4 regions of the Nonomuraea sp. NPDC050680 genome follow, and region 3 is predicted to be linked to each of the others. Evidence: riboswitches for the same ligand, from Rfam matches in the RefSeq annotation. Region 3 holds a riboswitch; each other region holds the start of a gene.
What was found. Region 3 has a riboswitch for cyclic di-AMP ahead of AB0H88_RS19590 (CHAP domain-containing protein). Riboswitches for the same ligand answer to the same signal wherever they lie in the genome.

Region 1 (7,495 bases), on a different contig from region 3:
TGGTCGTGAACGCACCAACCGTACGGTCTTGCGTTTAACGACTTCACGCGGTCGACCCTGACGGACTCGCTGGTGGTCATTATGTTGCTGACCGGCCGACGAGATCGTCTTGATTTTCGGCGGCCCACTGCGCGAGTTGCGCCAGGGGGCCGTTTGTGAACGATTCCCCCAGCTTGGAGAGCCGGTAGACCGCGCCTGTGTGCGTTGACGCTTGATCGGCGCTGTTGTCTCTCACGACGAGCCCGCGTGCCTGGAGACGTTGTAGCGCCTGAGTCAGCACCTTGTCGCTGACTCCCGCGATCGTCGTGAGCAGTTCCTTGCGTCGCGTTGGCCCCAGGCGCAGGGCCGAGAGCACGACAGGATCCCAAGCGTGGCTGATGAGTTCGGCCGCCGCGCGCACCTGGCAATCGGAGACGAATGTCTGACAGGACCCCTCGAGCACGAAACCCAGTATCGCATCGGTCTCCTACCAAACGGTAGGAGCTCCGTTCGTAGCGTCCCAGGAACACAGCTCGAAACAGAGGAGATCACTGTGAACGTAGGAATCTTGGGCACCGGAAACCTCGCCGTCGCGCTCGGCCGAGCCTGGGCTCCGGCAGGTCACTCACTATTCGTGGCAGGGCGCGACCCCCTGCGCTCCAAGGAGGCCGCCGACCAGATCGGCCCTATGGCGAAGGCTGTCGACCCCACAGAACTCGCAACTCAGATCGACGTGCTCGTGGTGGCGGTCGCTTGGGAAGGGCTGGAGGCGGCGCTGTCTCTCGTCGGCGCCCCCGAGGGGTCACTGGCCGGCAAGGCCGTGATCGACTGCACCAACCCGGTCGACTACACAACCTGTGAGCTGAAGCCGACATCCGGCTCGGCGGCGGCACTCGTGGCGCACACGGCTCCGGGTGCACACGTGGTGAAGGCGCTCCACCTGTTCGCAGGAGCCTCGTGGCCGTACGTGGGTCCGCAGGAGTCAGCGCCGGTCGTGGCGATCTGCGGCGACGAGCCAAGCGCTCTCGATCGCGCTGCGGCGCTTATCCAAGATCTTGGTGCCCGGCCCGCGGTGGTCGGTGGGCTCGGCAGCGCCCGGCAACTGGAGGAGGCCGCCGGCTTCGTCATGAGAGTCGTCGCGGCGGGTTACAACCCGAGGCTCGCCGTTCCCGATGTGGATCCGGCACTCCTTCGAGCAGCACAGACGACGACCGACTAAGCCAGCAGCCCACCGGAGAGGGTCGTGACTCCGGCCTTCACGGCCCTCTGGTTCACCCCTGATACCCCCGCCATGACTCACCCGCTGCCGGAGATCGCTAACTACTGATAGAGACGCTTTCTCATGATCGGCAGCTGTCGGAGGGCGTGGTCACGGCCGAGAAGGTCCGGGACCTGCTGGTGGCTCATCGCCTGGCCGACCGGGCGTTGACGTTCGCGATCGACGCGAGTACGCATCCGCGCCCGTATGCCGAGACCAGCCCGGGACGTCAGTGGCATCACCTGTCCGGACCGGGCGGGGTGGACGGCGGGGTGCCGGGCTGGGCCTGGCAGCCCCTGGTCCAGCTCAACCTCGACCATGACTCGTGGGTCGCGCCGCTGGATGTGATCTGCGTCGAGGTCGGCGGCCCGGCCCAGAGCCTTGCCGCGGTCAGCCAGGTCGACGCACTAGAGGGTCTGTCCGGGCGATCAAGAGGACGGGCTAATGCGTCGCGGTCGTCAGTGCGGGTTATCTCGGTTGCTGCGGATTTGCTGTGCTGTCAAGATCTGCACATGATTACCCCTGGCCCAATAGTCCCTGGTGGTGGCGGCTACCGTCACTCGTACGAGATCAGCGCCCCTGCACGCCTGGTCCAAGTCTCCGGACAGATTCCGGTGGCGCCGGACGGCAGCCTCCCAGACGGATTTGCCGCGCAGTGCCGCCAGGTCTGGGCCAACCTGGCGGCTGCGCTGGCTCATCACGGGATGGGTCTGTCCGACCTGGTCAAGGTGACCACGTTCCTGTCAGACAGGGCGTATCGGGAGGAGAACTCCGCCATCCGGCAGGAGGTACTCGGCGACCACGCTCCGGCTCTGACGGTCATCATCACGGGTATCTACGACGAAGCGTGGCTATTGGAAGTCGAGGCTGTCGCGGCGCGGTAAATGCCGTCCGCCGGTCATGAAGGCCGGTCATGAGCGGAGCCACAGGACGGTGGCTGCGACAGCGACGGTGCCGAGGAAGACGTAGCCGCGCTTGTCATACCGTGTGGCCATGGCCCGTGACTGTTTGAGCTTGTTGATGGCCCTCTCGACGGTGTTGCGCTTTTTGTAGCGGTCCCTATCGAAGGCGGGTGGCCGTCCGCCGCGTGATCCTTTGCGCAGGCGGGCGGCCTGGCTGTCGCTCTTCTCGGGGATGGTGTGGCGGATGCCGCGTCGGCGCAGGTATTGGTCGTGGCCTGGATGGCGTCGGGCTTTGTCGTCACACAGGACGGTGACGCGCCCACAAGAGGATCCGCGCAGCCAGGTCGGCTACGTCTTCACCCTCTTCGGCAAACACCATCGGGATCAGCGCGCGTGCCTGCGCGGCGTCCGCCATCGCGTCCTCGATCCACTCTCGCGCGTAGCCGCGCGCCCGCAGGCGGTCCAGTCGCACCTCGTCGGGGCAGTCCAGTACGGCCCAATGGGCCGGATCGTCCCACCGTCCCGCCGGTGCGAGTTCCGGGGGATCGGGGACAGGGCACAGCAACAGCACCGGATGCCCGGCCCGCCGCACCATGGTGACGATCCGCGCCCACAGCCGGTCGTACGCGGGCCACACGAGAGCGGCCCGCGGGTCGGCGATGGTCACCCCGAGCAGCGCGCCGTCTTCGAGCAGCTCATCCATGTCCATCACGACCAGCCCGTCCGCCGCCCGCAGCAGGTACGGCAACAGGGTCGTCTTTCCCGCGGCGGGAGCGCCCGCGAGCAGGTACAGAGGCGCGAGCCCACCGGCCGGTTGATCTACCACCGGCTTGATCATAGAGAGCCGGCCGACAGGGCGGGGCCACGTGGATGGCGGAGGCCGAGTTCCTTCGCCGACCGGGCCGCAGCCGGTCAGCGTTCGGCCGCGAGGGTGACGCCCAAACCGATGAACACGCTCCCGGTCGCCGCGTCGATCCGGCGGCGCACCGCCTGACGGCCGCGCAGCCAGCCGCCGATCCGCCCGGCCAGCACGCCGACCGTCGCGTCGGCCAGGAACTCCAGGACGATCAGGATGGCGCCGAGGATGGCGAACTGCAGCCAGACCGGCCCCGCCGCGGGATCGATGAACTGGGGAAGGAAGGCGATCATGAACGTGAACGTCTGCGGATTGGCCATGGAGGAGACCACACCGTTGAGGAAGGCACGCCGGCCGGACATTCCGCGGCTGGCCGGATCCTCGGCCTGGCTGTTCTTGCGGTTGCGGATCATCTGGACCCCGAGGTAGATCAGGTACGCGGCGCCGGCGAGCCGTAGCACCGTGAACACGACCGGGAACGTCGTCAGCAGTACGGCGAGCCCGGCGGCGGCCGCGGCGATGTACAACGCGTCACCTGTGATCACGCCGACCGTCGCCAGTAGCCCGGCGCGGGGGCCACCCCGCAGACCGCATCCCAGCACGAACAGCATGTCGGGTCCGGGGGTGATCAGAGCGACGATGGTGGTCGCCGTGAAAACGGCGAGCAGGTGCGGATCGATCGGCATGTGATGATCTTTCCACCTCCGGTGTCGGCGCGCGGCTCCGGGGCCGGCGCGACCAACACCGTTCGGGGCACGCCGGCGCAACTCACGTTCACTGATCAGGAACGGTCAGGCGGCGTAGCGCGGGTAGCCGTAGCCGACGACCTGGGAGGTGGGACGGACGCGCTGTTCGACCTTGCCGTTGCCGGTGTTGCCCTCGATCGTGGAGATCGTGCCGTCGCCGTTGTCCTTGATCACGAAGCCGACATGGCTGATGGAGCTCAAGTCCTTGCTGCCGCTCCAGGAGTAGAAGACCACGGCGCCGGGCTTGGCCACGGTGCCCCAGCGGTGGTTGCCGGCGAACCACTTGGCGTGGGCCACGGTGTAGGCGTCCCAGCCGACCTGGGAGCGGGCGCCGCTCTCCTCGCCGACCCAGGAGACGAACATCGAGCACCAGGCGGCGTTCAGGTAGTCCTGCCTGGTGCCGCCGTCACGCTGGACGGTCTCGGCGGCGCGGGGTGAGTTCACGTACCACTGCTGGAACTTGGTGCCGCCGCCGTTGGCGTCCTCGGACGTGCCGACCTGGGCCTTGGCCAGGTTCAGGACCTGCTGGGCGGTGACGTTCACCTTGGCCTCGCCGTTCCTGCCGCCCTGCGCGGAGGCGGGGGCGGCCTGAGCGGCCTGGGCGGTGGCGGGGGCGGCCTGAGCGGCCTGGGCGGTGGCGGGGGCGGCCTGAGCGGCCTGGGCGGTGGCGGCGTGCCGTGTGGGGGCCGTGGCCGCCGTGTCGGCGTTCGCCGCGGTGTGGGTGCCGAGGGCGGCGGCGGTGATGGTCGCGCCGAGCGCGATCTTGGCGTAGTTGATCTTGGGGGTGCGGATGATGATGATTACTCCTTGCTTCCATTCCGCTTACCGGGTTAGCTGACGGGCTCGGGCGTGGAAGCTGCCCTACGGCACATTGATGTGCCGATTAGCCCCGATCGAGACATGGGTCCCCGGTCCCGCGCACAGGCGGGTTCAGCGGTCACAGGTGATTTCCTGTGATGCATGTGATGGGTATGACGTCCGTACTCGGACATTGGCGGCGCGGCCGGGAGGGATGCTCACTGTCTAGGCCAGGCGCACAGATGGGTACAACGCACCCCTGACCTGGGTAATTCCATCGCAATGAAATCGCCACGCCAGGCCCGCCCAGCTCGTCGATCCGTCAAGTGGCGGGGGCACCTTGTTGATGTCGTGCCAGGGCGCATCCGGAGAAAGTTCGCCTACGGTCTGTCGAAATCGCGTCGCCCGTCCGACGTAGAGGCGTACCGACCAGTCATACAGCCAGGGAGACCCTCATGGCCCAGTACGCGATCCTCATCTTCGACAACGCCGAAGCCGGCGACTACACCCCTGAGCAGCAGGCGGCGAGCCAGCGGCACGCCGACGATCTCGTCGACTCCGGCGCCATGATCGCAGCGTACGCGCTGCGGTCCGCCGACACCGCCACCTCGTTGCGCGGCGACGTGGTCACTGACGGCCCCTTCATCGACTCCAAGGAAGTCATCGCCGGCGTCTGCGTCATCGAGGCCCCCGACCTGGACGCCGCCCTGGACCTGGCGCGTCGTAACCCCGCCGTCCAGTGGGGCCGTGGCGGTGTCGAGGTGCGTCCTGTCGCAGGCGGCATCGCGCCCATCGCCCGATGACGGCCGCGGCGGACGCGGGACAGGCAGAGGCGGACGCGGGGCAGGCGGTCGCCGACGCGCATCGGCGCGAGTGGGCTTTCGTGCTCGCCGCGACCGTGCGCGTCGCGCGGGATCTGGACCTGGCTGAGGAGTGCGTTCAGGAGGCGTATGCCGTGGCGCTCTCGGCCTGGGAACGCCATGGAATCCCCGCCAACCCCGCCGCGTGGCTCACCACCACGGCCAAGCGCAGGGCGATGGACGCGATCCGCCGCGAGCGGACCTTCCGGTCGAAGCTGCCGCTGCTGGTGGAGCCCGACGAGCTCGCTCCGCACAGGCTGACGGAAGGAGATGAGGGAGACCAAAAAGAGGGGGATCGAGAAGAGGGGGACGCGGTGGAACTGGAAGGTGCCGTACCCGATGAACGGCTGCGACTCATCTTCACCTGCTGCCATCCCGCGCTCGCGCAGGAGGCGCAGCTCGCGCTCACGCTGCGGCTGGTGTGCGGGCTGCCGACACCGGACGTCGCCCGGGCACTGCTGGTGTCGGAGCAGACCATGGCCGCCCGGATCACCCAAGCGAAGAAGAAGATCTCCGTCGCCCGCATCCCCTACCGGGTGCCGCGCCCGGCGGAGCTGCCGGACCGGCTGGCAGCCGTACTCGGCGTCCTGCACCTGCTGTTCACCGCCGGGCACACGGCGCCCTCCGGCCCGGCGCTCATGCGCACCGACCTGGCCGACCGCGCGCTGCACCTGGCCCGCGCGCTGCGAGAGCTCATGCCCGACGAGCCCGAGGTCGGCGGGCTGCTGGCACTGCTCGTGGTCACCGACGCCCGGCGCGCGACCCGGACCGGCGCTGACGGCCGGCTGCTGCGGCTTGAGGAGCAGGATCGCTCGCTGTGGGACCGCAGTGCGCTGGCCGAGGCGCACGAGCTGATCGTGGCCGGGCTGCGCGGCGGCCGCGCGGGGCGCTACCTGCTGCAGGCGGCGATCGCCTCGCTGTACGCCGAAGCGCCCTCGTACGAGCAGACGGACTGGCCACAGATCGTGGCACTGTACGACAGGCTGCTGGCGCTCTGGCCCTCACCGGTCGTCGCGCTGAACCGGACCGTTCCGGTGTCGATGCTCCATGGACCGGCGGTCGCACTGACGCTGGTGGAGGCGCTGGAGCAGGATGGCCGGCTCTCCCGGTACCAGTACCTACCGGCGATCAAGGCAGACCTGCTTCGCCGACTCGGCCGTACGGACGAGTCGGCGGCCGCTTACCGGCAGGCGCTGGAGCTGACCGACAACGAGGTTGAGCGGGCCTTCCTCACCGGGCGTCTAACCGGCCAAGCGTGACAAGGCTCAGCCAGGGCCGAGGAAGGTGATCCCCGGCCCTGGCGCGCCGTGAACTACGCCAGGCCCAGCTGCGCCTCGAAACGACCCTCTTCGAGGCGCCGCTTCACGGTGGTCAGGAAGCGGGCCGCGTCAGCGCCGTCCACGAGGCGGTGGTCGTACGTCAGCGCCAGGTACACCATCGACCGAACGGCGATGACCTCGCCCTCAGCGGTGTCGATCACGACGGGACGCTTCACGACGGCGCCGGTGCCGAGCATGCCGACCTGCGGCTGGTTCAGGATCGGCGTGTCGAACAGGGCGCCGCGGCTGCCCGTGTTGGTCAGCGTGAACGTGCCGCCGGTGATCTCGTCGGGCGTCACCTTGTTGGCGCGGGTGCGCTCGGCCAGGTCGGCGGTCTTGCGGGCGAGGCCGGCCAGGTTGAGGTCGCCGGCGTTCTTGATGACCGCCGCGATCAGGCCGCGCTCGGTGTCGACCGCGAGGCCCAGGTGCTCGACGTCGAAGTAGGTGACCTCCATGGTCTCGTTGTTGATCGTGGCGTTGAGCTTCGGGTGCTGCTTGAGCGCCTCGATGGCCGCCATCTCGAAGAACGGCATGAACGACAGCTTGACGCCCTCGCGGCGCAGGAAGTCGGCCTTCGCCTGGTCACGCAGCCGGGCGATCTTGGTGACGTCGACCTCGACGACCGTGGTGAGCTGGGCCGCGGTCTGCAGCGACTCGACCAGGCGCTTGGACATGGTCTGCCGCAGTCGCGACATCTTCTCCGTACGGCCGCGCAGCGTGGTGTCGACCTCGACGGGCTCGGGAGCGGCGGCGACCGGAGCCGGCGCGGCCTGAGCG
Region 2 (7,495 bases), on a different contig from region 3:
CCGCATCGGCGCGGATCCTGGTGGCCGAGGACGACGAGGTGAGTCGCCAGGTGGCCGAGCTGGTCCTGCGGAGGGCGGGCCACCACGTCGACTCCGTCGCCGACGGGAAGCAGGCCGTGGCGGCGGTGCTCTTGGTCGGGTACGACCTGGTCTTCATGGACTGCCAGTTGCCGGTGCTCGACGGCCTGGCCGCGACCGCCGAGATCAGGCGGCGCGAGGAGCCGCGTACGCCGATCATCGCGATGACCGCCGCCGCGATGCCGGACGACCGGCTCCGTTGCCTGGCGGCGGGCATGGACGACCACCTGGCCAAGCCGGTGGACTGGCAGTACGTCGTGACCCAGGTGCCGCTGTGGGCCGCCATGTCAAAGGCCCCGCCGGAGCTGGCGGGACTGTCGCCGGGGGAGATCGCGGAGATCGCCGAGGTGTTCCTCTCGACGGCCATGGCGATCTATGGCGAGCTCCGCCAAGCCGAACGCGGTCAAGACCTGGCCCGGGTGGCCGCGCTCGCGCACCGGTTGAAGGGTAGCTGCGCGACCGTCGGGCTCACCGAGGCGGCCGAGGTGTGCGAACGGGTCGAGGTGTCGGCCATGCGCGGGGTCACCGAACGGGAATCGGTCGATCGGCTGGGCGGCTTGTTGCGCGAGCTGCCGAATTGGATGTCAGTAAATTAACCCTGGCGACGGATTTATTAACGTATGAGTAATTTTCCGTCACTAGCGTGCCTATGTCATGAATTAACGTATTTGTAATGGGGGAAGGTAAATGGCGGATTCGACCGAGGAGCCCAGTCCCACGGGCACCCCCACCCCCACCCCCACTCCGTCGGACACTCCCACCGCGACACCCACGCCAACGGACACCCCGACACCCACGGATACACCCACCCCGACCCCGACCCCGACCCCGTCGGACACGGCGACCCCGACTCCATCGGACACCCCTTCCCCGTCGGGCACTCCCACGCCGTCGAGCCCGCCGTCCAGCACCCCTCCGGACGCGTCGGCCCCTACGCCGACGCCCACCCCCTCCTACACCCTGACCCCGACGACCGGCCGGCCGCCAGGCGCGTCGGGCCAGGTGCAGATCGACTGGAACTCCATTCGAGAGCTGGCCGGACTCTTCGACAAGCTGGGCGACGACGTCGTGGAGCGCCGGCTGAACTCCTGGAAGCTGGGAACCACCTCCGGCCTCGTCGGCGGCGACGAGGAGGGCATCGATTGGGCCGAGTGGTATCACGCCGGTTACCTGGCCCTGACCCATCACATGGACGCCATAGCCGAGAGGAATTTCACGGCGGCCGGCAATCTGCGCAGCCTCGAGAAACTCTGGGATTACCTGGAGCGGGACATCATCGCGTCCCTGCCCGCGGCCCTGGACCTCCCCGACGCGCCGATCCCCGTGACGCCGCCGGCCAAGGAAGGTGCCTGATGTTCGATCCGTTCCAGGCGCTCGCTTGGTTCGCCGGCGTACACGTGCCCGTGGCCGACGTGTCCAACCTGCGGACGCGCGCGACGGAGTTGCGCGCGTTCGCCAAGGCGATCGGCACGCTCGCGCAGCACACGGAGAGCGGGGTCGCGGGTGTGCTCAAGACGAACGACAGCCGGTCGGTCGACCGCTTCGCGGACGTGTGGCCCGACCAGCTCGCCCCTCGCTACGCCGCCATGGGGGCGGCGCTGAACGAGCTGGCCGACGGCTGCGACGACTACGCCGACGCGGTGGAGGAACACCGGGATCAGCTCAAGATCATCGGTACCCAGCTGGCCGCCATGGCGTTCACCTTGATGTTCGGCTATCTCTACCCGGCGGCCAGGATCGCGGCCGAGGGCGTGTTCAAGTGGCTGGTGGCGCGGGCCAGGCTGGAGAAGACGATCTTCCAGAAGCTGATGAAGACGATCCTGGCCGCGAAGGCGGGCAAGTTCAACGTGGGCACGTACGCGGTACGTGAAGGGCTCGACGCCGTGGCCGACTCGCTCGTGTGGGCCACGGTGAAGACCGGCGTGCACGCGGCCAGCTCCGCCGCCACCGGCCAGCCGATGGGCAACCTGTGGGAGTACGCGGGCAAGCACTTCGTCGCCGAACTGGCCTATGACGGCGGCATCAAGGCCCTGCGCGACGTACGCAAGTTCATCCCGGCCACGAGGTTCACCGAGACCATGCTCGGCACCGGTCCCATGGGCAACTTCTTCCGGCGGACCACGTCGGCGGCGACCCTCTACGCGCTGGTCGCCAACGGGGACATGTCCGTCCAAGGGTCGCTCCGATCCGCTTTGGCGCACGCCCCCCGGGCGTTCATCCTCCACCGATAAGGAGCCGGCATGACCATACCCAGGAGCGGCGATCCGGAGATCGACCGGGCGCTGGCGCAGCTAGCGGCACAGACGGCTCAGTTCGAGGAGGTGGGGCGCCGGCTGGAGTCGGCCAGGGGTCGCGGTGTGGCGGCAGATGGGCAGGTGGCGGTCGAGGTCCTGCCCAGCGGCGGGCTGGCGAGCGTGCACATCGCGCCGCGAGCGATGCGGCTGGGCTCCGAGGCGCTGTCCGAGGCCCTCATGGAGGCGGCCCGGCAGGCCGAGGAGGACGTGACCGCCCAGACCTTCACCGCCACCCAGGCCCTCTTCGAGGAGCCCGGCCGCTGACGTCGAGCCCGGCCGCCGGTGTCGCGGGGTCAGGGACGTGCCGGTGGGGCCGCGATCGGGCTGTAGTGGAGGCCCGCCAGCAGGCGCCGGTCCCCGACCCTGACCGAGATCTGGGTGACGCGGAAGCGCCCGTCGGCCGGCGTGCCCTGGAACGCGGCGCGCTGCGCCAGCACGCCGATGGCCACCGCCGTGTCGCCGTACTCCCGTACGGTGACCTCCGCCCAGCTCATCTCGTGCGTGACCATGCCGCCCCCGCGGTAGCGGGCCAGCCACTGGTCCTTGTTCAGGATGAAGCCGAGCGGCCCCACGAGGGTGAAGTCGGGCACGGCGAGCGCGTCGAGCGCTTCGGCGTCGCCGCGGCGCTCGGCTTCCATCCACTGCCTGCTGAGTCCGTCGAGTCGCTGGTCGATGGTCATGGTCAGATCTCCTGTCTCTCCATGGGCCGGCCCTGGCGGTACACGCGCGGGGGCTTGCCGCCCGCCGCCTGCCCGCCGTCGATGGGCAGGGTCACTCCGGTGATGAACGACGACTGGTCGGAGCAGAGCCACACGACCGCCGCGGCCACCTCTTCTGACCGGCCGACGCGCCGCATGGGCGTCGACAGCCCGGCCAGGCGCTGCGCCTCCTCGCCCGCCGCCTCCAGGTGGTGGGTGAGGATCGGCCCGGGGGCGACAACGTTGACGCGGACGCCCTGGTCGGCGTAGTCGAGCGCGGCCACCTTCGTCAGGCCGATGATTCCGGCCTTGCCCGCCACGTACGCGCTCAGGTTCGCGTGGCCCTGGAGCCCGGCGAGCGAGGCCATGTTGACGATCGACCCGCCACCTGAGGCGAGCATGGCCGGAATCTGGTACTTCATGCCGAGGAAGGTGCCGCGCACGTTCGTGCGGATGCCCCGGTCGAACTCGTCGGGATCGATGTCGGCCAGCGGCGCGGGCATCGGCCCGTCGGTGGCGTTGTTGAAGGCCGCGTCCAGCCGGCCGAAGGTCTCCAGTGCCCGCTGGACCAGCCGCTCGCTCGACGCCGCGTCACCGACGTCGAGGGGCACGGCCAGCGCCTGTCCGCCGTCGAGGCGGATGTCCGCGGCGACCTGTTCGACCGTCTGTGTGTCGCGGGCGCCGAGCACCACGGCGGCGCCGGCCTGGGCCAGGGCGCGAGCAGTGACGGCGCCGATGCCGCGGCTGGCCCCCGCCACGACCGCGACCTTGCCACTGAGGGAAGGGTTTGGCTGCATGTCCTTGACGATAGATATCGAAGCATTAGATGTCAAACGATTAGATGTCACTGCTAAACTCGGCGGCATGATGCCACCCTTCCGGCCGCCGATCGGCCTGCTGCTCACCAGTACCGCCAGGACCGTGAGCCGGACCTTCGACGACGCGCTCGCCTCCGCCGGCGGGTCCGCCCCGGTGTGGCAGATCCTCATCTCGATCAAGTCCCGGCAGCTGGGCAACCAGCGCGAGCTCGCCGAGGCGGTGGGCATCCAGGGGGCGACGCTGACCCACCACCTCAACGCGATGGAGAGCGGCGGCCTGCTGACCCGCCGCCGGGATCCCGCCAACCGGCGCGTCCACGTGGTCGAGCTGACCGAGGAAGGGGAGCGGCTGTTCCACCGGCTGCGCGAGGTGGCGATGGCCTTCGACACCCGCCTGCGCGCGGGGCTCAGCGAGGAGCAGACCGCCTCGTTCGAGGAGATTCTCACCCAGCTGGCGCGGAACATCCGCGACTAGACAGGCGGCCAGACCGGGCTCAGCCTGCCCCGCGTCGACCTCACCTCCGCACCATGGGGAGGATGGGTTCATGAACACACGATCTATTGGCCATGCCCGTGTCGGCGCCATCGGGCTCGGCGCCATGCCCATGTCCGTCGCGGGTCACATGCCCGACGAAGCACAGTCGATCAAGACCATCCACGCGGCGCTCGACGCGGGAGTCACCCTCATCGACACCGCCGACGCCTACACGCCGTCGGCCGACCAGGTGGGTCACAACGAGCGGATCGTGGCCAAGGCCCTGGCGAGCTGGAGCGGCGACACCGGCGACGTACTCGTGGCCACCAAGGGCGGCCACACCCGCCTGCCGGACGGCGGCTGGCAGGTCAATGGCCGGCCGGACTACCTGGCCGAGGCGTGCGAGCGCTCCTTGAAGGCACTGGGAGTGGAGGCGATCGGGCTCTATCAGCATCACCGGCCCGACCCCGCCGTGCCGTACGAGGAGACGCTCGGCGGCCTGCGCGACCTGCTCGACGCGGGGAAGATCCGGATGGCGGGCATCTCCAACGCGAACCCGGAGCAGATCAGGCTCGCCCACGAGATCCTGGGCGGGCGGCTGGCCAGTGTGCAGAACGAGTACTCGCCGAAGTTCCGCTCCAGCGAGCCGGAGATCGACCTGTGCGAGGAGCTCGGGGTGGCGTTCCTGCCGTGGTCGCCGCTGGGCGGCATCAGCTCGGCGTCGGAGCTCGGTGGTAAGCACGCGGCGTTCGGCACGGTGGCGGCGGCGCGGGGCGTGTCGCCGCAGCAGGTCTGCCTCGCCTGGGAGCTGGCGCGCAGCCCGGTGATGATCCCCATCCCCGGGGCCAGCAGGCCGGAGAGCATCGTCGACTCGGTCGCCGCGGCCGACCTCGTCCTCACCGCCGAGGAGCTGTTCCTGCTTTCCTAGCTGAACGCTTTCCTCACTGAACGCTTTCCTCACTGAACGCTTTCCTGGCTCGACTTCAGGTGGCTGGGGCCGGCTGGTCGCCCTGATCGCCATGCCCGGGCACGGATCGACCGGGAAACCCCGCAGTCCAAGGTCGAGGCCAGTTTCGCGTCCTGAGCGCCGTCATGCGAAGCTGTCCTTGTCCCCAACACCAGGAGGTCCTCATGGCGGAAACACCGGAGCCGGAAGTCGACGAAACTCCCGAGGACGAGATGAAGCGCAAGTTCCGCGAGGCGCTGGAGCGCAAGCGTAACCAGCACGCCGACTCGAGCGCGGGTGGCAGGGGCAATGACCCTTCCAAGATTCACGGCGCTCACGGGCCCGCCGCCAGCAAGCGTTCTTTCAGGCGGAAGAGCGGCGGTTGACCTGGGCTTTTCTGGGGGTACGGCATGCCGTACCCCCTTTTTTCTTGACCTCCTAGGTAGATCTTCGCCCGTTTCATGGCCTTATGTTTGCCTTTGTCCGGTTTGGTATCTATAGTTCATGGAGTTACCAGCCGGTGACTTTGGGGCTTCAACAGGGGAGTACCAACCGGCAGGCGCCGAATCCCGCTCGCGGGAACCGGGGAACCAAACGTTCCTTAGGGGTGAATCCGACCACGGTCGGTAGGGCATCTCCACGTCCGAACCCGTCAGCTAACCCGGTAGGCGAGATGGAGAGGACACCTACCGCATGCGTAACCCCCGCGTAGTGCCGCCAGCCCGCGTGTTGTCATCCGCCGACTGACCGGCACCTTCCCCCCAGCTCTTCCCCGCTCCGCGTAGCGCCCGTTTGGCGTTTTGCCCGGCTACGCACACCTTTCGCGAGCGCAATCCCCTTGTTCCCGTATAAAGGACTTTGCTACTTCATGTCTGTTCGATCTGCCATGCTCACCGCCGCCGTAGTCGGTGCGATCTCCATCGGCGCAGGCACCGCCGCACACGCCGACACCGGCGGCGACAAGAAGGTCCTGCTCAAGGGCTCGACCACCGCGTCCTACTTCTGGGACGACTCCTCCGGCCGCGCCGGGGACACCGGACTGCCGGCCAGCGGCAAGCCCATGCAGAAGGGCCTCGCCGCCAGCCCGAGCTGGCCGCTCATGACCGAAGGCTACGTCGTCTACAAGGGCAAGAAGATGCCCTTCTTCGTCGGCGACCGCGGTCCGGGCGTGCCGTCCTCCAGCGGTGTCATGCTCGACCTCGACGCCAAGACCTTCGCCGCCCTGACCGGTGGCAGCTTCAACTCCAGCACGCTGGGTGTGGACGGCAACGGTGGCGCGGGCCACATCAAGATCCAGTACGTCATCACCAAGTGGGGTAGCGGCCCGGGCAAGAAGAACTACCCGCTGCCCTTCTCGACCGGTTCGTACGCCGTCGTGGACCGCAACCCCGCCAAGCCCCCGACGATCGTGGCCGAGGGCGACAAGCCCGCTTCGGTCAAGCCCGCTCCCGCCAAGGCTGTGCCGGTGGCCGCCAAGAAGGCCGACAAGGCCGGCGCTGTAGAAAAGGCCGGCGCCGTAGAAAAGGCTGAGAAGAAGGTTGTCGAGTCGAACGCCATCGGTGGCGCCGCCGCGGCGGTCGCGCTGGCGGTATTCGGCGGTGGCGTGACGGTCGGCCGCGACCGGATCCGCAAGCTCGTCCGGCGCTGACGGCCGTCAGATCCGAAGACGGTCTTGCTGACGGCCGTCAGATCCGGAGCCGACGATCTCGATGGTCGTCAGGTCCGGGGCTGGCGGTCTTTGCGTCCCGGGAAACAGAATGTCATTCTGACCTCGTGACCACGCTTGCAGCCGCCAACGGCATCGAGATCGCGTACGAGACCTTCGGCTCACCCGGCGGACGTCCCCTGCTCCTGATCATGGGGCTCGGCGCCCAGCTCATCCACTGGGACGACGAGCTCTGCGAGCTCCTGGCGGAACAGGGCCATCACGTCGTCAGATTCGACAACCGGGACGCCGGACTCTCCACACACCTGCACGACGAGGGCGTTCCCGCACTGGGAACGTCCTCTTCGTATCTGCTGGACGACATGGCCGACGACGCCGCCGGGCTGATGGACGCCCTCGGCTGGACCGCCGCCCATGTCGTGGGCGCCTCGATGGGCGGGATGATCGCCCAGACGCTCGCCATCCGGCACCCCGAGCGGGTGCTGACCCTCACCTCGATCATGTCGACACCCGGCCCGGA
Region 3 (7,495 bases):
AAGGCCAGCGCGGCGAACGCGCCGATGTCGGTGACGGCGATGAGCTGGACCATCGCCTTCGGCGGGATGAGCCGGACGAGCGCCCCTTCGCCGGTCACGCCGTAGTGGGGCCCGGTGTGGTTCTCCATGAACATGACCGGGCGCAGGATCGTGGCCGGCAGGCCGAGCGACCTGATGTGGCGCTCGATCTCCCACTTGGTGTTCCAGTGGGAGATCGAGGTGTCCCGGTCGGCGCCGCCGACCGAGGCGTAGACGAGGTGCCGTACGCCGGCCTCGTGCGCGGCGTCGGCCACGTTGACGCCGAGCCGCACCTCCTCGGCGACCCCGTGCGGTGGACCGGCGGCCGGCTGCACGCTGAACACGCCGTAGGCGCCGCGCACCGCCTCCGCCAGCGACTCGCGGTCGCCCATGTCACCCGGTACGAGCTCGGCACCCGCCTTCGCCAGCCGCCCGGCCGCCGCGGTGTTCGGGTCGCGTACCAGGGCTCTGACGTGCCAGTCCGCCGCCAGCAGCGCGCGTGCGGTGGCGCCGCCCTGCTGGCCGGTGGCGCCGGTGACGAGCACGGTTCGATCGGTCATGGCATCTCCTTGGTAGATTATGCGGAGCGATGCTCCGAAATCTACGGAGCACTGCTCCGCTTGTCAATGTCAAAGGAGAGCCCTGCCGTGCCCGAGGCGCTTCGCGCGGATGCCCGTCACAACCACGACCAGCTCCTGACCGCCGCCCGCGCGGCATTCGCCGAGCACGGCACGGAGGCGTCGCTGCGCGACATCGCCCGGCGCGCCGGTGTGGGGATCGGTACCCTCTACCGGCACTTCCCGACGCGCGAGGCGCTGCTCCAGGCGCTCATGCGCGACCGCTTCGACGCGCTGGGCCGCCGAGCCGCCGGCCTGCTCGCCGAGCCGTCGCCGCGCGACGCGCTGCTCACCTGGCTCGCGGAGGTGGCGGCCGGGTCGGCGACCTACCGCGGGCTGCCGGAGTCGGTCATGGCGGCGTTGCGGGATGAGAGCTCGGAGCTGCACGCCTCGTGCGCCGCGATGCGGGCGGCGGGTTCCCGCCTGCTGGAACGGGCCCAGGCGCAGGGCGCCGTCCGGGCGGACATCACCACGGAGGAGCTGCTGGCGCTGGCCGCCGGGGTGGCGTGGGCGGGCGAGCAGTCGCCGGGTCACCCGCAGATGGCCCAGCGCCTGCTGTCGCTCGCCATGACCGGCCTGGCCCACTGACGGCCACCTACTGTCTGGTCCTTCTGGTGGGGCTGCCTTCCCCGATCCGTGGGATCCAACGCCGATCTCCCCGCGAAGCCGTGGCGTCGCGGGGAGATCGGCCGGGGGCCCGGTCTTGCGTCAGATGTGCTCGGCGGGGTTCGCCGGGAGGTAGAAGTTCCAACTGCCGTGTCCCTCGTGGGCGCCGCCCGCGGGGCAGTGCCCGTTGTCGGGGCGGCCATTCCACCAAAGGGTGTAGCACTTGTTGCAGAAGCGCCAGTTGTCCTGCTGCGTCGTCGGTGACATGTCCCCTCCTCCAGTATCGAGAACCGGCTCGCTGTCCGGCCACCGTCAGTGTCTGAGGTGACGGCAGACCCGTGACATCCCCAAACTTGGGGGTTGCGGTCGGATGGGCAGATAAGGCAGCCATGCGCTGTTCGGCCCAACCTGGGAAGACGCACGCACGCCAGGAAAGACACCGACGAGCGCGCGTCCAGAAGGACGCGCGCTCGTCGGCAGGAGAGCCCTCGATCAGGAAGTCGTCAGGCGCCGTAGTTCGGGTAGCCGTAGCCGACGACCTGGGATGTCGGCCGGACGCGCTGCTGGACGCTGCCGTTGCCGGTGTTGCCCTCAATCGTGGAGATCGTCCCGTTGTGGTTGTCCTTGACGACGAACCCGACATGCTCGATGTCGTCCAGGCTCTTGCTGCCGCCCCACGAGAAGAACACCACGGCACCCGGCTTCGGGGTCGTGCCCCAGCGGTTGTTGCCGGCGAACCACTTCGCGTGCTCGACCGTGTAGGCGTCCCAGCCGATCATGCTGCGCGCGCCGGACTGGTCGCCGACCCACGAGACGAACATCGAGCACCAGGCGGCGTTCAGGTAGTCCGCCCGGGTGCCGCCGTCGCGCCTGAGGGTCTCCAGGGCGCGGGGGGAGTTCATGTACCACTTCTGGAACTTGGTGCCGCCTCCGTAGGCGTTCTCAGAGGTGCCGACCTGGGCCTTGGCCAGCGCCAGAACCCGCGAGACCGTGGCCCTGGCCTTGATCTCGCTCTCCGGGTGGCTCTTCGCGGCGGAGGCGGCGTGCGCCGGAGCCGCGACCGCGGGGGCCGGAGCGTGGGCGGCGAGGGTGTCCGCGTGGGCGGCGGACTGGCCGGCGAGGGCGGCGGCCGCGACGCTCACGCCGAGGACGGCGTGAGCGAAGGTCGACTTGGTGGCACGAAAAAGATGGGACTTGGCCATCGAGGGGGTACTCCTTGCTTCCATGCCGCTTACCGGGTTAGCTGACGGGTTCGGACGTGGAAGCTGTCCTACGGCACGTGACGTGCCGATACACCCCAAAAGGACGGTGGGTCCCCGGTTCCGCGCGAGGCGGATTCAGCGGTCACAGGACGGTCCTGTGATGCCTTGTGCGATGGTCTGGCAACGAACGGACAAACCGGACGTATGCCTCATATGACCACAAAGGTAATGCAAGTGGCAAGGGTCTTACAAATGGATAAACCGCCAGCTAAGAGAGCTGCTCCCTCGCGTCGGCCAGAAGCCCCATCATGGCAAGGCTTTCGTCAAGTGGCATGATCGCGGATTCGGTCCTGCCTTCGGCCATGGCGTCCCGTACCTCGCGCACCTCGCCGGCGTACCCGTTGTCCGCCGGATCGAGTACGAGCTCCTCCGTCTCCATCGACGGCCCGCTCAGCACGACCCGCTCAGGAGCCCAGAACGGCGCCTCGAGGTGGGCGCGCATGTCGGTGCCCACCACGAGGGCGTCGTTCGCGTACGGACCCAGCAGCGAGCACTCCACCAGAGCCCGCCTGCCGCCCGGATAGACCAGCACCCCGCCCGCCTCCGCGTCCACTCCTGAGGGCGCCAGCGAGCCCGTGACGTGCATCCGTGAGGGCATCCCGAGCAGTAACTGCGCCAGCCCGAACGAGTAGACGCCCAGGTCGAGCAGCGCCCCGCCGCCCAGCTCCGGCGCCCACAGCCGGTGTGCGGGATCGTACGGGTGCCTGAAGCCGAACGACGCCTGGACCGAGCGGATCTCCCCGAACCGGGGATCGGCGGCCACCCGCTGGATGAGCGGATTGAATCGGGTCCACATGGCCTCCATCAGAAAAACCCCGGCTTCGCGCGCCAGGCGGACCATCCGCTCGGCGTCGGCGACGGAGGCGGCGAGCGGCTTCTCGCACAGCACCGCCTTGCCCGCCGCGATCGCCGCCTCGGCGACCTCCAGGTGCTGGGCGTGCGGGGTCGCCACGTAGACCGCGTCTACGCCGGGGTCGGCGCACAGTTCCGCGTACGAGCCGTACGCCGACTCGGCGTCCAGCGCCGAGGCCAGCGCCCGCGCGCGGCCGAGGTCGCGCGAGCCGACGGCGGCCACCCGCATTCCTGGCTCAGCGGCGATGACCGCCCCGACCTTTGCCGCGATGACGCCTGTGGCCGCGATACCCCATGAGAGATCCTTCATGAGGAAAGATCGTAGGGAATCACCCCATCCAGGCGAAAGTGTCCGGGTTGGGGCCGATGCGGCCGTTCTCCTGGTTCAGCGCGCCGATGGCCGCCATGTCCTCGTTGTCGAGGACGAAGTCGAACACCTCGAAGTTCTCCTTGATCCGCGCCGGCGTGACCGATTTGGGGATCACCACGTTGCCGAGCTGGATGTGCCAGCGCAGCACGATTTGCGCGGGTGTCCTGGCGTGCTTCTCCGACAGCACGGCGAGTGCCGGGTCGCCGAGCAGGCCCTTGCCCTGCCCCAGCGGGCTCCACGCCTCTGTGAGGATGCCGTTGGCCTCGTGGAACTCCCGCAGCCCGCGCTGCTGGAAGTACGGGTGCAGCTCGATCTGGTTGATGGACGGAACGATGTCGGCCTCGTCGATGACCCGGGTGAGCGTCTCGACGGTGAAATTGGACACACCGATCGCCTTGGCCCGACCCTGACGGTAGATCTTCTCCAGGCCGCGCCATGCCTGCAGGTACTTGTTCCGCGCCGGCACCGGCCAGTGGATCAGATACAGGTCCACGTAGTCGAGACCGAGCCGGGACAGGCTCTCGTCGAACGCCTCCTCCGCCCGCTCATGGTCGCTGTTGAAGAGCTTGGTGGTGACGAACAGCTTCTCGCGCGGGATCCCCGAGGCGCGTACGGCCCGGCCGACGCCCTCCTCGTTCCCGTACGCGCTGGCGGTGTCGATATGGCGGTAACCGGCTTCCAGGGCGGCCGTCACGACCTGTTCGGCCTCGTCGCTCGGCACCTGCCAGACGCCGAACCCGAGCTGCGGCACCTGTACGCCGTCGCTGTTGAGTAGTAGCGAGTTCATGGTCCCATTGTTCATGTCCCGTTTCTGGCGGCTTAAGGCGGCCGGGCTAGCTTGAAGCGGTCGTGATCGGGCTATCACCCCGCGGGGGTAACAGAGTGGGCAAACAGGCGTCGGCCTGGGTGGAGTCCCCGCTTCAGATGCTGTGCGCCATAGAGGCGCACCGCGCTGGGATGCTCGGGCCTGCCACGCTCGTCGTGCCGCGTGCCGGGCTGCGAGCGCTCAAGGCCACCCGCCGGGAGCTGTCCGGCCTGACTCTGCCCGAGGGGTTGGAGCTGGCCGAGCCGCGCGAGCGCATGCCGCGTTCCCCGCACGCCATCGGCGACGCCTTCTCCGGCCGGGTTCAGCTGCGCTGGCTCGTCTCCCATCCGGGTCGCATCGTGATCGTCGACGACGGGCTGGCCACGCTCCGGTTGCTGTCCCTGCTGGCCGCGGGGCCGTACAAGCCGCTGTTGCGGGCGCGGGCCCAGCCGGGAAAGCTGCGCGCGGCGCTTGGGCTGGCGGCGGCGATCAGGTTGCGCGCGAGCCGGGTGTCGGTCTTCACCGCGCTGCCGGTGACCGACGAGCTGGCGGTGGCCGTCCGCGCGGCGGGCGTCGACCTGGTCCGCCACGACTTCGGCTGGCTGCGCGAGCAGCCGCTGGGCGGGCCAGGACCGGCCGAGCGGACCGTCGTGCTCGGCACCTCTCTGGTCAGGAACGGACTGGTCCACCGGGACCGCTACCTGAGCTGGCTGATGGACCTGGCCGCCGAGGAGCCGCTCGCCTACTTCCCGCACCGCCGCGAGGACCCCGCTGACGTGGCGGTCATCCGCGAGCGGCCCGAGATCACCGTGCACGACGCCGGCGTGCCCGCCGAGCTGACACTGCGCGGCCTCGACCCCGCCCAGCGGGTGCTCAGCCTGCCGTCCACCGCGATCTCCTCGCTGCGCGTGCTGCTCGGCCCGCGCGGCGTCGCGGTCGAGGCGGTGGACGTGCCGGACGACTGGTGGACCAGCAGGGCGGCCCCCGACCTGCGTTCCCATCTGACCGGAGTCGCCGGATGACCGGCTTACCCCGCAGCTGATCGGAATGGCCAGGTGACTGGCTCATCCCGCGGCTGATCGGAGTCGCCGGGTGACCGGCTTGCTCCGTACGTGACTGGAACGGCCGGTTAAGACGGGCGTTCACCCATACGACTGGGCCTCTGCCCGTATCTGACTGGAGTGACCACTTGAGAGTGCTGGCCGTGGCCGACTCCGACTCGTACCTGAAGTGGGCGGCCTGCCTGCTCGACGACCTGCCACCCGGCTGCGAGAGGGACCTCGCGGTGGTGCGTACGCCGATCGCGCCGTCGCCCGATCAGATCGCCGCCGCCGTGGGCGAACGTCCCGCGCCGCCGCTGATGGCGGCACGGGCGGTGCGGCGTCTGGCGGAGCGGACGCGGCCGGACGCGATCATCGTGGCCTGTACGGGGCCGGTCGTGGACGTGCTGGTGGCCGAGGCGTTCGCCGGGCTGCGGCCGCGGCCGGTGTTCGTGACCGGGCTGCCGGGCATCTCGGTGCCCGCCACGGAGAAGGCGTGGCTGTTCCGCAGCGGGTGCGACCTGTTCGTGGTGCACAGCGAGCGGGAGGTGGCCGAGTTCGCCGGGATCGCCGCCCAGCTCGGCGGGGGAGGGGCGGTCGGCTTGGCCCGGCTGCCGTTCCTGCGCCCGCGGGCCGTGCGCGGCGGCGGGAACCGGGTGGTGTTCGCCACCCAGGCCAAGGTGCCGCGCGAGCGCGAGGATCGCGAACGCATCCTGCTGTCCCTGGCCGAGCTGGCCGCCCGCCGCCCGGACCTGGACGTGGTGGTGAAGCTGCGCGCCCTGGAGGACGAGCGGCAGACGCACAACGAGCGCTTCCACTACCAGCGGCTCTGGCGCGAGCTCGGTGAGCCGGGGCGGGTGGCGTTCGAGGCGGGCTCGATGCACGACCAGCTGGCTCAGGCGGCCGGGTTCGTGACCGTCAGCTCGACGGCGGCCCTGGAGGCCATCGCGCAGGACGTGCCGCTGCTGGTGCTGAGCGACTTCGGCGTGAGCGCGGAGATGATCAATCTGGTGTTCGAGGACAGCGGGCTGCTGGGCACGCTCGACGAGCTGGCCGGCGCCGGCTTCCGCGCCGCCGACGCCGGGTGGTGCGCGGCCAACTACTTCCACCCGGTGGAGCGCAACGACTGGGCCGGGCTGCTGGGCGGCCTGGTGGCCGGCGGCCCGCGGGTCCCGGCCAGGTCGCTGCTCGACGGACCGGAGCACGCCGCCGCCCGCCGCCGGGCCAGGATGCGCCTGGACGTGCCGCCCACCGTGCTGCGCGCCGGTTACCGGGCCAAGCGGCGGATGCGCCGGTATCTGCGGGCGCTGTCCTGAGGCCGTTGCCAGCCGTCCTAAGGCCGTTGCCCAGGAAAAAGCTGTCCTGAAGCCGTTGCCCCCGGAGGGTGCCTCCGGGGGCGCCGCCCGTTCAGATCGCTGAGCGGATCTTGCGGCGCAGCCGCGTCAGCGCCGTGGGCTTGGCCGTCAGGCCGAGCGTCTCCAGGCGCTTGCGCTTGAAGTAGCGCGGGTCGAAGTCGAAGTCCGCCGGCCGCAGCTCCGGGTAGGTCTCGGCCTGCATGCAGTAACCCACGGCCTGGATCAGCTCCCGCAGGTAGCCGCGCGGCGCCGGCTCGATCGTGCCGTCCGCCGCCATGCGGGGCAGCAGCGCGTCGACGATCGTGGCGGGCACCCGGTTGCTGTTCTCGTACGGGGCCAGCCGCTCCAGCACCAGATCGGTGCCGTACGAGGCCACCGGCAGCCCGAAGTAGCGCCCGGCCGTGATCAGGCCGGTCGAGAAGCAGCCCACGACCAGCTCGGGCCGGAGCGCCGAGAAGCACACCTCGGCCGGCACGCTCTCCCCGGCGACCAGCAGCCGCACGTCCATCGGCTCGGCGGCGGCCCTGAGCAGCTGCGCGTGCCTGCGCCCGGCCGCCGGGTGCGGCTTGA
Region 4 (7,495 bases), on a different contig from region 3:
ACCTTCATGGATCAAACCAAGAAGAATGTGCTCAGTGCCGATGTAGTTGTGGTTGAGCATCCTGGCCTCTTCTTGGGCCAAGACGACAACCCGCCTTGCTCGGTCGGTGAACCTCTCGAACATCTCGTCGCTCCTCACAGAGCGGTCAGTCAGGCCGGTAAATCCGGTCCCGTCATCCCGCATGCTAGCCCTGGCTCGGCGAACCGTGCCCACTGCCACTGACACGCTCTATAGCAGAGACGTTCCCCGGGAGCAGGGCGTTCACCCTCTATCCAACTACCGATCGGGGGTTACGTGTTCCCGATACGCCGCAAGCGAACGATGTTTAGGACGCTTGCGTGAAGCGCCTGGAATTGGCCGCCACCGCGCCGGCAGATCAACATGGATCGGCTTGCGGCCGGTGCCGGGGAGAGAGCCCGCCCGCGCATCGCCGATGCCTCATGCGTGAGCCATACGGAAACATCCTATGTAAGGAAGCGCGCCTACCGCCAATCGATCGTGGTACAGCACCCGCAAGCCGCGGAATCTCGCTCGTGCCACGGCGCCCGGCAGGCCGCGAAATCTCGATCCCGGCACGGCGCCCGCGGGCCGCGAAATCGCCCATCCGGTCAGCGAGGTTACCGACCCGGGCCGTCACGCTTACCGATCAGGGCCGTCGGGGCATCGGAGAGCCGACACCAAGCCTGGAACGCACCACGCCGGAAAACCGCCCGGAATCGACCGAGCGGGCAGCCCAAAATGATCACATATGGGCGATTAGAAGATCGCCGTCACGAACCGTCCACCATTCGAGAAGCAGCTACAAATGATCATGCGCTTATGGCGTTCGCCGGGGTTCTTAGGCGAGCGGCATAAGCGCATGGTCAGGAGCCGGCTCTCTAGTGAGCCTGTTCGTACTTCTCCACCACGGTAGAGGCGATTCGGCCACGCTCGCTCACCGGCAGACCGTGAGCCTTGGCCCACTGCCGGATCTCCGAGCTCTTCTCGCGGCTCATCGCACGCTGCCCGCCACGACCGCGCCGACGCGTGGTCACGGCACCGGACCGACGAGCGTGCTGTACGAAAGGCGTGAGCGCGTCCCTCAGCTTCTTGGCGTTAAGGTCGCTCAGGTCAATCTCATAGGAGGAGCCGTCAATAGCGAAGCTGACCGTCTCATTGGCCTCGCCCCCATCGAGGTCATCGATGAGAATCTCCTGGATCTGCTTGGCCATCTACGCAATCCTTTCGCGGAGCATTGTTTCATTCGCCAGGGCAAACATATACCCGGAAAGGCGCGGAGACAATTCAGCGCTACAGAGATTCTGCTGAGCAGCGGCTCAGTTGTGGTTCTCGGCCTGATCCTGGCGGTTTGGACGGCGTCCAGCGGCCTCGGATCGGACCAACTTCACTACGCCAAAGATGAAGGCGGCGCCCACCACCACCGGCGGGATCAGCGCTGACAATACGTCGGTAAGGGCCTGCATTCGTCCTCGCCTCCACAGCGGACGGGGGTTTCGATGGGCGCTTTATCCACAAGCGGCCTGGGCATGAGCGCCCCTCATGCCTCACGAGGTGGACAACCGCCCGCACCTGACCATAGTGGTACATGGATGCCGTCCATGTGCCATGTGCGCCAACATCCGGCAACCCGGACGCCCCATAGCCTAATGCCAGTCTCTCCAGGCTCCTTACCGGATCAAGCGAAAATTTTGCGGAAAGACTTCCGTCCAGGCTCACAAGGCTCAGCGAAGATCTTTGGTCACCCGTGTTCCGGCGAGCCTGTCGTGCGGCCCACGCTGCAGCGGCTTGTCGATCAAGATGAGGATCCCGACGCCGAAGACGAAGATTCCGGCCAGCACATTGAGCACCGGAATGCCCATGACCATCGCCGCTCCCGGATAGACCAGGGCTCGTTTCAGCAGAGCACCGCGCCGAAGGCCGCCCGGCTCCAGGCGAATCCTCATGATCGCCTTGCCGAACGTACGGCCGCTCATGGAATGCGCGGCCCAGTCATAGACCGTATATCCCAGCCCGCCGAGCAGCCAGGCGAACACGCCGGGCAACCGGCCGTCGAACACCTCCAGCAACCCGACAGTTCGGAAGGTGCCCCACAGCACCATGAACAGAATGTAATAGAAGACACCGAAGACGAGGGCTTCAATGAGCCGGGCGGCCAGGCGTTCCCACCATTCCGCGGGGGCGGCGTCACTCCACGGCGGCAACCCGGTCATAACCCACCTCGCCCCTTCGGCGAACCGACCGCTACCCATTTTGCTGCCGTCCGCACATACAAAACAGAGGCCGGCCGGGGGCCAGCCTCTGTTTCGCGTCCGCGAAGACTACTTGATCTTCACTACCACCGTGTTGCTGAACTTGTCGGCGAACGTCTGCTGCAGCGGCTTGTCCCAGAGTTGGGAGGCGCCGTTCAGCGCGACGACGATCCCGCCGAGCAGCGCACCGACCCACGGGATGATGCCGAGGATGTATCCACCCCAGGTGCCACCGGCCCGCTTGAGCGCCACGTCGTTCGGCAGGCCGCCCGGAGGCAGCATGGTGCCCGTCGGCACGATCTTGATCCCCATGACCATCTTGCCGACCGTCTGGCCGCTCATCTTGGTCATGAAGAACTCGTAGGCGACGTACACCGCCGTCATCACGACGGCGATGACGATGTTGTAGGCGGTGTAGCCCAGCAGGCCGCTCGAGACGCCGGTCACGGAGTTGTAGCCGGAGAGCAGGATGGCCCCGAAAACGAGACCGATCACCCAGTTCGCGATGCCGAAGATGACACCGTCGATGATCCTCGCCACGAGCCGCTGCCACCACTCGGCGAGCGGGGCCGGGGCACCGGGGGGCTGAACCCCGTGTGGCTGCTGCTGCCCGTAGCCGGGCTGCTGACCGTACGGCTGCTGCCCGTAGGCGGGCTGCTGGCCGTACTGCTGTTGCTGCTGCCCGTAGTCCGGCTGGCCGTACTGCTGCTGGCCGTAGCCCGGCTGGGACGGCTGCTGTTGCCCGTAACCGGGCTGCTGGCCGTAACCGGGTTGCTGGCCATAGCCGGGCTGCTGGCCCGACGGGGGTTGCTGGCCATAGCCGGGCTGCTGGCCCGACGGGGGCTGCTGGCCGTACTGCTGCTGGCCGTAGCCGGGTTGCGACGGCTGCTGCTGGCCGTAGCCCGGCTGGGACGGCTGCTGCTGCCCGTAACCGGGCTGCTGGCCGTATCCGGGCTGGGATTGCGGTTGCTGGCCGTAACCGGGTTGCGATTGCGGCTGCTGGCCGTATCCGGGCTGGCCGTACTCGGGTTGCTGACCCGAAGCCTGCTGCTGACCGTATCCGGGCTGCTGGCCGTATCCGGGCTGCTGACCGTATTCAGGTTGCTGGCCGTAGCCGGGCTGCTGCCCGTACTGCGGCTGTTGTCCATACTGCGGTTGCTGTGGCTGCTGGCCGTAGCCCTGCTGCTGCTGCTGCCCGTACTGCGGCTGCTGGCCGTAGCCCTGCTGCTGCTGACCGTAGTTGGGCTGCTGACCGTAGGCGTCGTCCGCCCGGTAGCCAACGACCGTCGCATCCGGGTCGGGCTCGCCATAGGGACGGCCCGCGTTGTGATGTCCGTATTCAGTCCCGCCAGGCGCAGAGTTCTCGCCGGATTCGTCCTGTGGATACGGCGGCTGTCCGGTGCTCACCGTGTCACCTCGCTTCGAGTGCGCATGTGGCACGTGTCAGGACACATGCCTGTGCTGCCCAACGTATCGACATAGGTATCAACAATCACCTTTCCCATTAGTCAAGGTCCGCGTCACCCGATGTCAGGTGGAGAAGCATGCGGGTGTTCCCCAGGGTGTTGGGCTTGACGTGTTCGAGGTCGAGGAACTCGGCGACACCCTCGTCGTACGAGGCCAGCAGCTCCGCATAGACCTCGGGTGAGACCGGGGTGCCCTGTACGGGGCGGAATCCATGCCTCGCGAAAAAATCCACCTCGAAAGTCAGACAGAAAACCCGGCGCAGGCCGAGTTCCCGGGCCGTTTTGATCAAGGAGGAGACGATCCGATGCCCGATTCCGAAGCCACGGAACTCCGGATCGACGGCCACCGTGCGAATCTCCGCGAGATCCTCCCAAAGAACATGCAGCGCGCCACAGCCGACCACTTGGCCGCCGCGCTCGGCGATCCAGAACTCCTGCACGTCCTCGTACAGCGTGACGGTGGCCTTCTCCAGAAGCCGGGGTCCAGCGCCCGCGTATGTGTCGACCAGGAGACGGATCGTCCTGACATCCGGCGTGCGGGCACGCCGGACGACGACTTCCGTGTCCGGGACTGTCACTTCGGCGACCTGCTCCATGGGTCTCCAGCGTACAGATCCGATTACGGCCTCCCCCTAACTCTGACGTCTCTCCCATCTCATGACATCTCGTGGTTGATCGAGCACGATGCGGGATCCCTTGGCACACAGGCTTCCATGCCTTGACGAACTTGGTGCAAAAAGGACATAAAGTTTGTTCAGCACCGGCAAGCACGAGATCACCTCGTGACCCTTCGGTTGCGAAACCTCTACAGACTTGGCAGTTCTGGTTGAGCACGAACCCGGAGTGCACTAGTGTCCAGCGACGATGTCACCCACGCGAGCCAGCGTGGAGACACGCCCAATCCCGCAAGGGAGCCGGGGACCCGCCGGTGGCGACCTCATCCCGACGCCACCACCCATGGGGTGAATCCGAGCGAGTCGTTCGGTAGGGCTGCTCCGGCCCGAACCCGTCAGCTAACCCGGTAGGCGCCGATGAGAGGAGCTGGTTGGTGAAGCAGACCCGCGATCGCGAGGGGAAGCCGGCGGGCGCTCACGCCCGCCTTCCGGAGCTCCGGAAGGTCCCCACCCGGTTGGGTGTCATCGCGGCGACCATCGCCACCCTCCTCTTCGCCGTCCCCGTCGGCTCCGCCGTCGCCGATCCCAAGCCCTCCCTGAAGGACCTGTCCAAGCAGGCCGAGGAGCTCCACACCCAGATCGAGACGCTCAGCGAGGAGTTCAACGGTCAGCGGGAGAAGCTCAAGACCGCCAAGAAGTCGGCTGAGGCGGCCCGGAAGACGCTGTCCACCAGTGAGGCCGATCTGGCCGCCAAGCGCGCCAAGGCCGCGATGCTGGCCCAGAACGCCTACATCAACGGCGGCTTCGGCCAGGCACTGAACTTCGCCACCTCCGAGGACCCCGAGAGCTTCCTCGACCGGGCGGCCACCACCTACGCGCTGGAGCAGCAGCAGGGCTTCGAGGTCAACCAGGTGACCACGGCCAGGGCGGCCGCCGAGCAGGCGAGGGCCAGCGCCAAGACGCGCATCGACGAGGTCGAGAAGATCGTCGAGAACCTCGGCACCAAGCGCGACAAGATCACCGCGCTCGTCGCCAAGGTCGAGAGCAGCCTCTTCAAGCGGGCGATCGGCGAGGCGGGCCGTCCCGGCACCCGGGCCTCGCGGGTCAATCTGCCGGTGATCGGCGCCGGCAAGGCCGCCACGGCCGCCAGGTGGGCGCTCACGCAGCAGCTCAAGCCGTACGTCTGGGGCGCCGAGGGGCCGACCTCGTACGACTGCTCCGGCCTCGTGATGGCTGCCTACCAGCGGGTGGGCATCTCACTGCCGCACTACACGGGCGACCAGTGGACGGCCGGACGGCACATCTCCAAGGAGGAGCTGCGCGCCGGCGACCTGGTCTTCTTCTATGGCGACCTGCACCACGTCGGCATCTACATCGGCGGCGGCATGATGGTCCACGCACCGCAGACCGGTGACGTCGTGCGGATCGCGTCCATCGCCCGCCGTCCGTTCGCGGGCGCCGTACGCATCGCCGACTGACCTCCGCGCGCCACAGGCACTCCGACGGCCGACGCTTCGGCCGCCGGCACAGTGACAGCAGGTGCTCTCAGAGCCTAAACCCCCACTCACAGCAGGTGCTCTGGCGGTCGGCTCTCTGACAGCTGGGGCCCTGGCGGCTGGGCCGGTCGAGCGGTCAGATGAGCTGGCGGCGGGCGGCCCAGGCCACGGCCTCGATCGCGGTGGCGACTCCGATGCGGTCGCAGATACCCCGTAGTCTCCGGCGTACCGTGCGCCCGCTGATATCCAGTCGTCTGCCAACGCGATCAACCGTGACCCCCTTGGCAAGCTCCGCCAGCAACGCAAGATCCGCGTGGCTGAGCTCGACGCTCTCAGTGAGCACATACATCGGGAGCCCTCCCCCCAACAGCAGAACTCGAGACGTCTATGTCCGAGCAGGACTGCTGTTCGTCTCGCAGACGGTAAACGCATTCTGGAAAGGTCGTCAAGCCAGCGAATACCGCCCTCTGACCATCGCCATTGACATGATCCGCTGTATGTGAAGTACTCCCCATATGTCGGCACACTTCGGGGCCAGATGAGGGATCACAGCCGTCCTTACAACGGCTCCGGCGCGAGCCCCGCGGACTCGCTGGACTTCGATCCATGGAACGCGAATATTATTCGCACTTCATAGGCGCGATATCGGAAATGTGGCTGCTTGCGGCCGGGTCGGCAGGGCGCGCCAAGGAGTATGAACGGTTCAGGCACCGGAGGAAGGCGTCGTCCATCGCGGCCCGTCGCGGGCGGCCGAGAGATCGCTTGCCCGGCGCGCCGGGCCGCGTCAAGGAACCGGCGAAGGTCGCCGCCCGCGTTCTCCTACTCGCCGCAGGAGACCGGACCGCTGTCAACCCCATCGCCGGCGGTGCCCGTGCGCGGGCGACGCGAACCGGTTCGGCCCGGCGTGGGAGCCGGGCCGACCGCCTTCGGTGACAGGCGGGTCAGTTGGTCGGCTTGACCAGCGGGAACAAGATCGTTTCCCGGATGCTCTTGCCGGTGAAAGCCATGATCATCCGGTCGATCCCGGCCCCCATGCCACCCGTGGGCGGCATGGCGTACTCCAGCGCCTGCAGGAAGTCCTCGTCGAGCTGCATGGCCTCCACGTCGCCCCCGGCGGCCAGCAGTGACTGCTCCACCAGGCGCCGGCGCTGCTCGACCGGGTCGACGAGCTCGGAGTAGGCGGTGCCCAGCTCGGTGCCGAACCCGATGAGGTCCCACTTCTCGGTCAGCAGCGGGTTGTCGCGGTGCTGGCGGGTCAGCGGGGAGGTTTCCAACGGGTAGTCCATGACGAACGTCGGCTGGATGAGCGTGTGCTCGACGAGGGCCTCGAAGATCTCCTGGACGAGCTTGCCCTGGCCCCACTTCGGGTCCCAGTGGATGTCGCGCCCGTCGGCGAATTTCCGGACCTGCTCGAGCGGGGTGTCGGTGGTGACCTCCTCGCCGAGCGCCTCGGACACCGCCCCGTACAGCGTGATGCGCGGCCACTCCGGGATGCCCAGGTCCACCTCGACGCCGTCGTGGACGACCACCGAGGTGCCCAGCGCGGCCAGGACGGCCTTCTGGTACATCCGCTGGGTCAGGTCGGCCATGTCGTTGTAGTCGAGGTAGGTGCCGTACGCCTCGATCATCGTGAACTCGGGGTTGTGCGTGGAGTCCGCGCCCTCGTTGCG

Region 1: another riboswitch for cyclic di-AMP. It lies ahead of AB0H88_RS02130 (CHAP domain-containing protein); the one in region 3 lies ahead of AB0H88_RS19590 (CHAP domain-containing protein).
Region 2: another riboswitch for cyclic di-AMP. It lies ahead of AB0H88_RS13730 (hypothetical protein); the one in region 3 lies ahead of AB0H88_RS19590 (CHAP domain-containing protein).
Region 4: another riboswitch for cyclic di-AMP. It lies ahead of AB0H88_RS40820 (NlpC/P60 family protein); the one in region 3 lies ahead of AB0H88_RS19590 (CHAP domain-containing protein).

The regions. Positions count from the first base shown of each region.
Region 1 covers NZ_JBFAIF010000001.1:438,219-445,713, reverse strand. The annotation lists gene AB0H88_RS02160 (helix-turn-helix domain-containing protein) at 80-442, opposite strand; gene AB0H88_RS02155 (NAD(P)-binding domain-containing protein) at 533-1,198, shown strand; gene AB0H88_RS02150 (RidA family protein) at 1,345-2,121, shown strand; partial or broken gene AB0H88_RS02145 (transposase) at 2,149-2,412, opposite strand; gene AB0H88_RS02140 (AAA family ATPase) at 2,438-2,965, opposite strand; gene AB0H88_RS02135 (LysE family translocator) at 3,052-3,681, opposite strand; gene AB0H88_RS02130 (CHAP domain-containing protein) at 3,787-4,284, opposite strand; cyclic di-AMP (ydaO/yuaA leader) riboswitch at 4,546-4,687, opposite strand; gene AB0H88_RS02125 (YciI family protein) at 4,995-5,342, shown strand; gene AB0H88_RS02120 (DUF6596 domain-containing protein) at 5,339-6,658, shown strand; gene sucB (2-oxoglutarate dehydrogenase, E2 component, dihydrolipoamide succinyltransferase) at 6,712-7,495, opposite strand, start outside.
Region 2 covers NZ_JBFAIF010000003.1:533,656-541,150, forward strand. The annotation lists gene AB0H88_RS13680 (response regulator) at 1-674, shown strand, start outside; gene AB0H88_RS13685 (hypothetical protein) at 738-1,025, opposite strand; gene AB0H88_RS13690 (hypothetical protein) at 1,081-1,431, shown strand; gene AB0H88_RS13695 (hypothetical protein) at 1,431-2,309, shown strand; gene AB0H88_RS13700 (YbaB/EbfC family nucleoid-associated protein) at 2,319-2,636, shown strand; gene AB0H88_RS13705 (nuclear transport factor 2 family protein) at 2,666-3,052, opposite strand; gene AB0H88_RS13710 (glucose 1-dehydrogenase) at 3,055-3,867, opposite strand; gene AB0H88_RS13715 (MarR family winged helix-turn-helix transcriptional regulator) at 3,935-4,363, shown strand; gene AB0H88_RS13720 (aldo/keto reductase) at 4,434-5,291, shown strand; gene AB0H88_RS13725 (DUF5302 domain-containing protein) at 5,495-5,695, shown strand; cyclic di-AMP (ydaO/yuaA leader) riboswitch at 5,860-5,995, shown strand; gene AB0H88_RS13730 (hypothetical protein) at 6,178-6,957, shown strand; gene AB0H88_RS13735 (alpha/beta hydrolase) at 7,083-7,495, shown strand, end outside.
Region 3 covers NZ_JBFAIF010000004.1:859,758-867,252, reverse strand. The annotation lists gene AB0H88_RS19605 (NmrA/HSCARG family protein) at 1-578, opposite strand, end outside; gene AB0H88_RS19600 (helix-turn-helix domain-containing protein) at 666-1,223, shown strand; gene AB0H88_RS19595 (hypothetical protein) at 1,344-1,508, opposite strand; gene AB0H88_RS19590 (CHAP domain-containing protein) at 1,745-2,443, opposite strand; cyclic di-AMP (ydaO/yuaA leader) riboswitch at 2,455-2,594, opposite strand; gene AB0H88_RS19585 (Gfo/Idh/MocA family oxidoreductase) at 2,712-3,665, opposite strand; gene AB0H88_RS19580 (aldo/keto reductase) at 3,685-4,512, opposite strand; gene AB0H88_RS19575 (hypothetical protein) at 4,632-5,552, shown strand; gene AB0H88_RS19570 (DUF6716 putative glycosyltransferase) at 5,726-6,886, shown strand; gene AB0H88_RS19565 (polysialyltransferase family glycosyltransferase) at 6,978-7,495, opposite strand, start outside.
Region 4 covers NZ_JBFAIF010000019.1:104,728-112,222, reverse strand. The annotation lists gene AB0H88_RS40850 (ATP-dependent Clp protease ATP-binding subunit) at 1-123, opposite strand, end outside; gene AB0H88_RS40845 (Lsr2 family protein) at 879-1,211, opposite strand; gene AB0H88_RS40840 (RDD family protein) at 1,722-2,210, opposite strand; partial or broken gene AB0H88_RS40835 (RDD family protein) at 2,319-2,798, opposite strand; gene AB0H88_RS40830 (hypothetical protein) at 2,844-3,731, shown strand; gene AB0H88_RS40825 (amino-acid N-acetyltransferase) at 3,754-4,311, opposite strand; cyclic di-AMP (ydaO/yuaA leader) riboswitch at 4,600-4,758, shown strand; gene AB0H88_RS40820 (NlpC/P60 family protein) at 4,764-5,807, shown strand; gene AB0H88_RS40815 (LuxR C-terminal-related transcriptional regulator) at 5,962-6,174, opposite strand; gene lysX (bifunctional lysylphosphatidylglycerol synthetase/lysine--tRNA ligase LysX) at 6,767-7,495, opposite strand, start outside.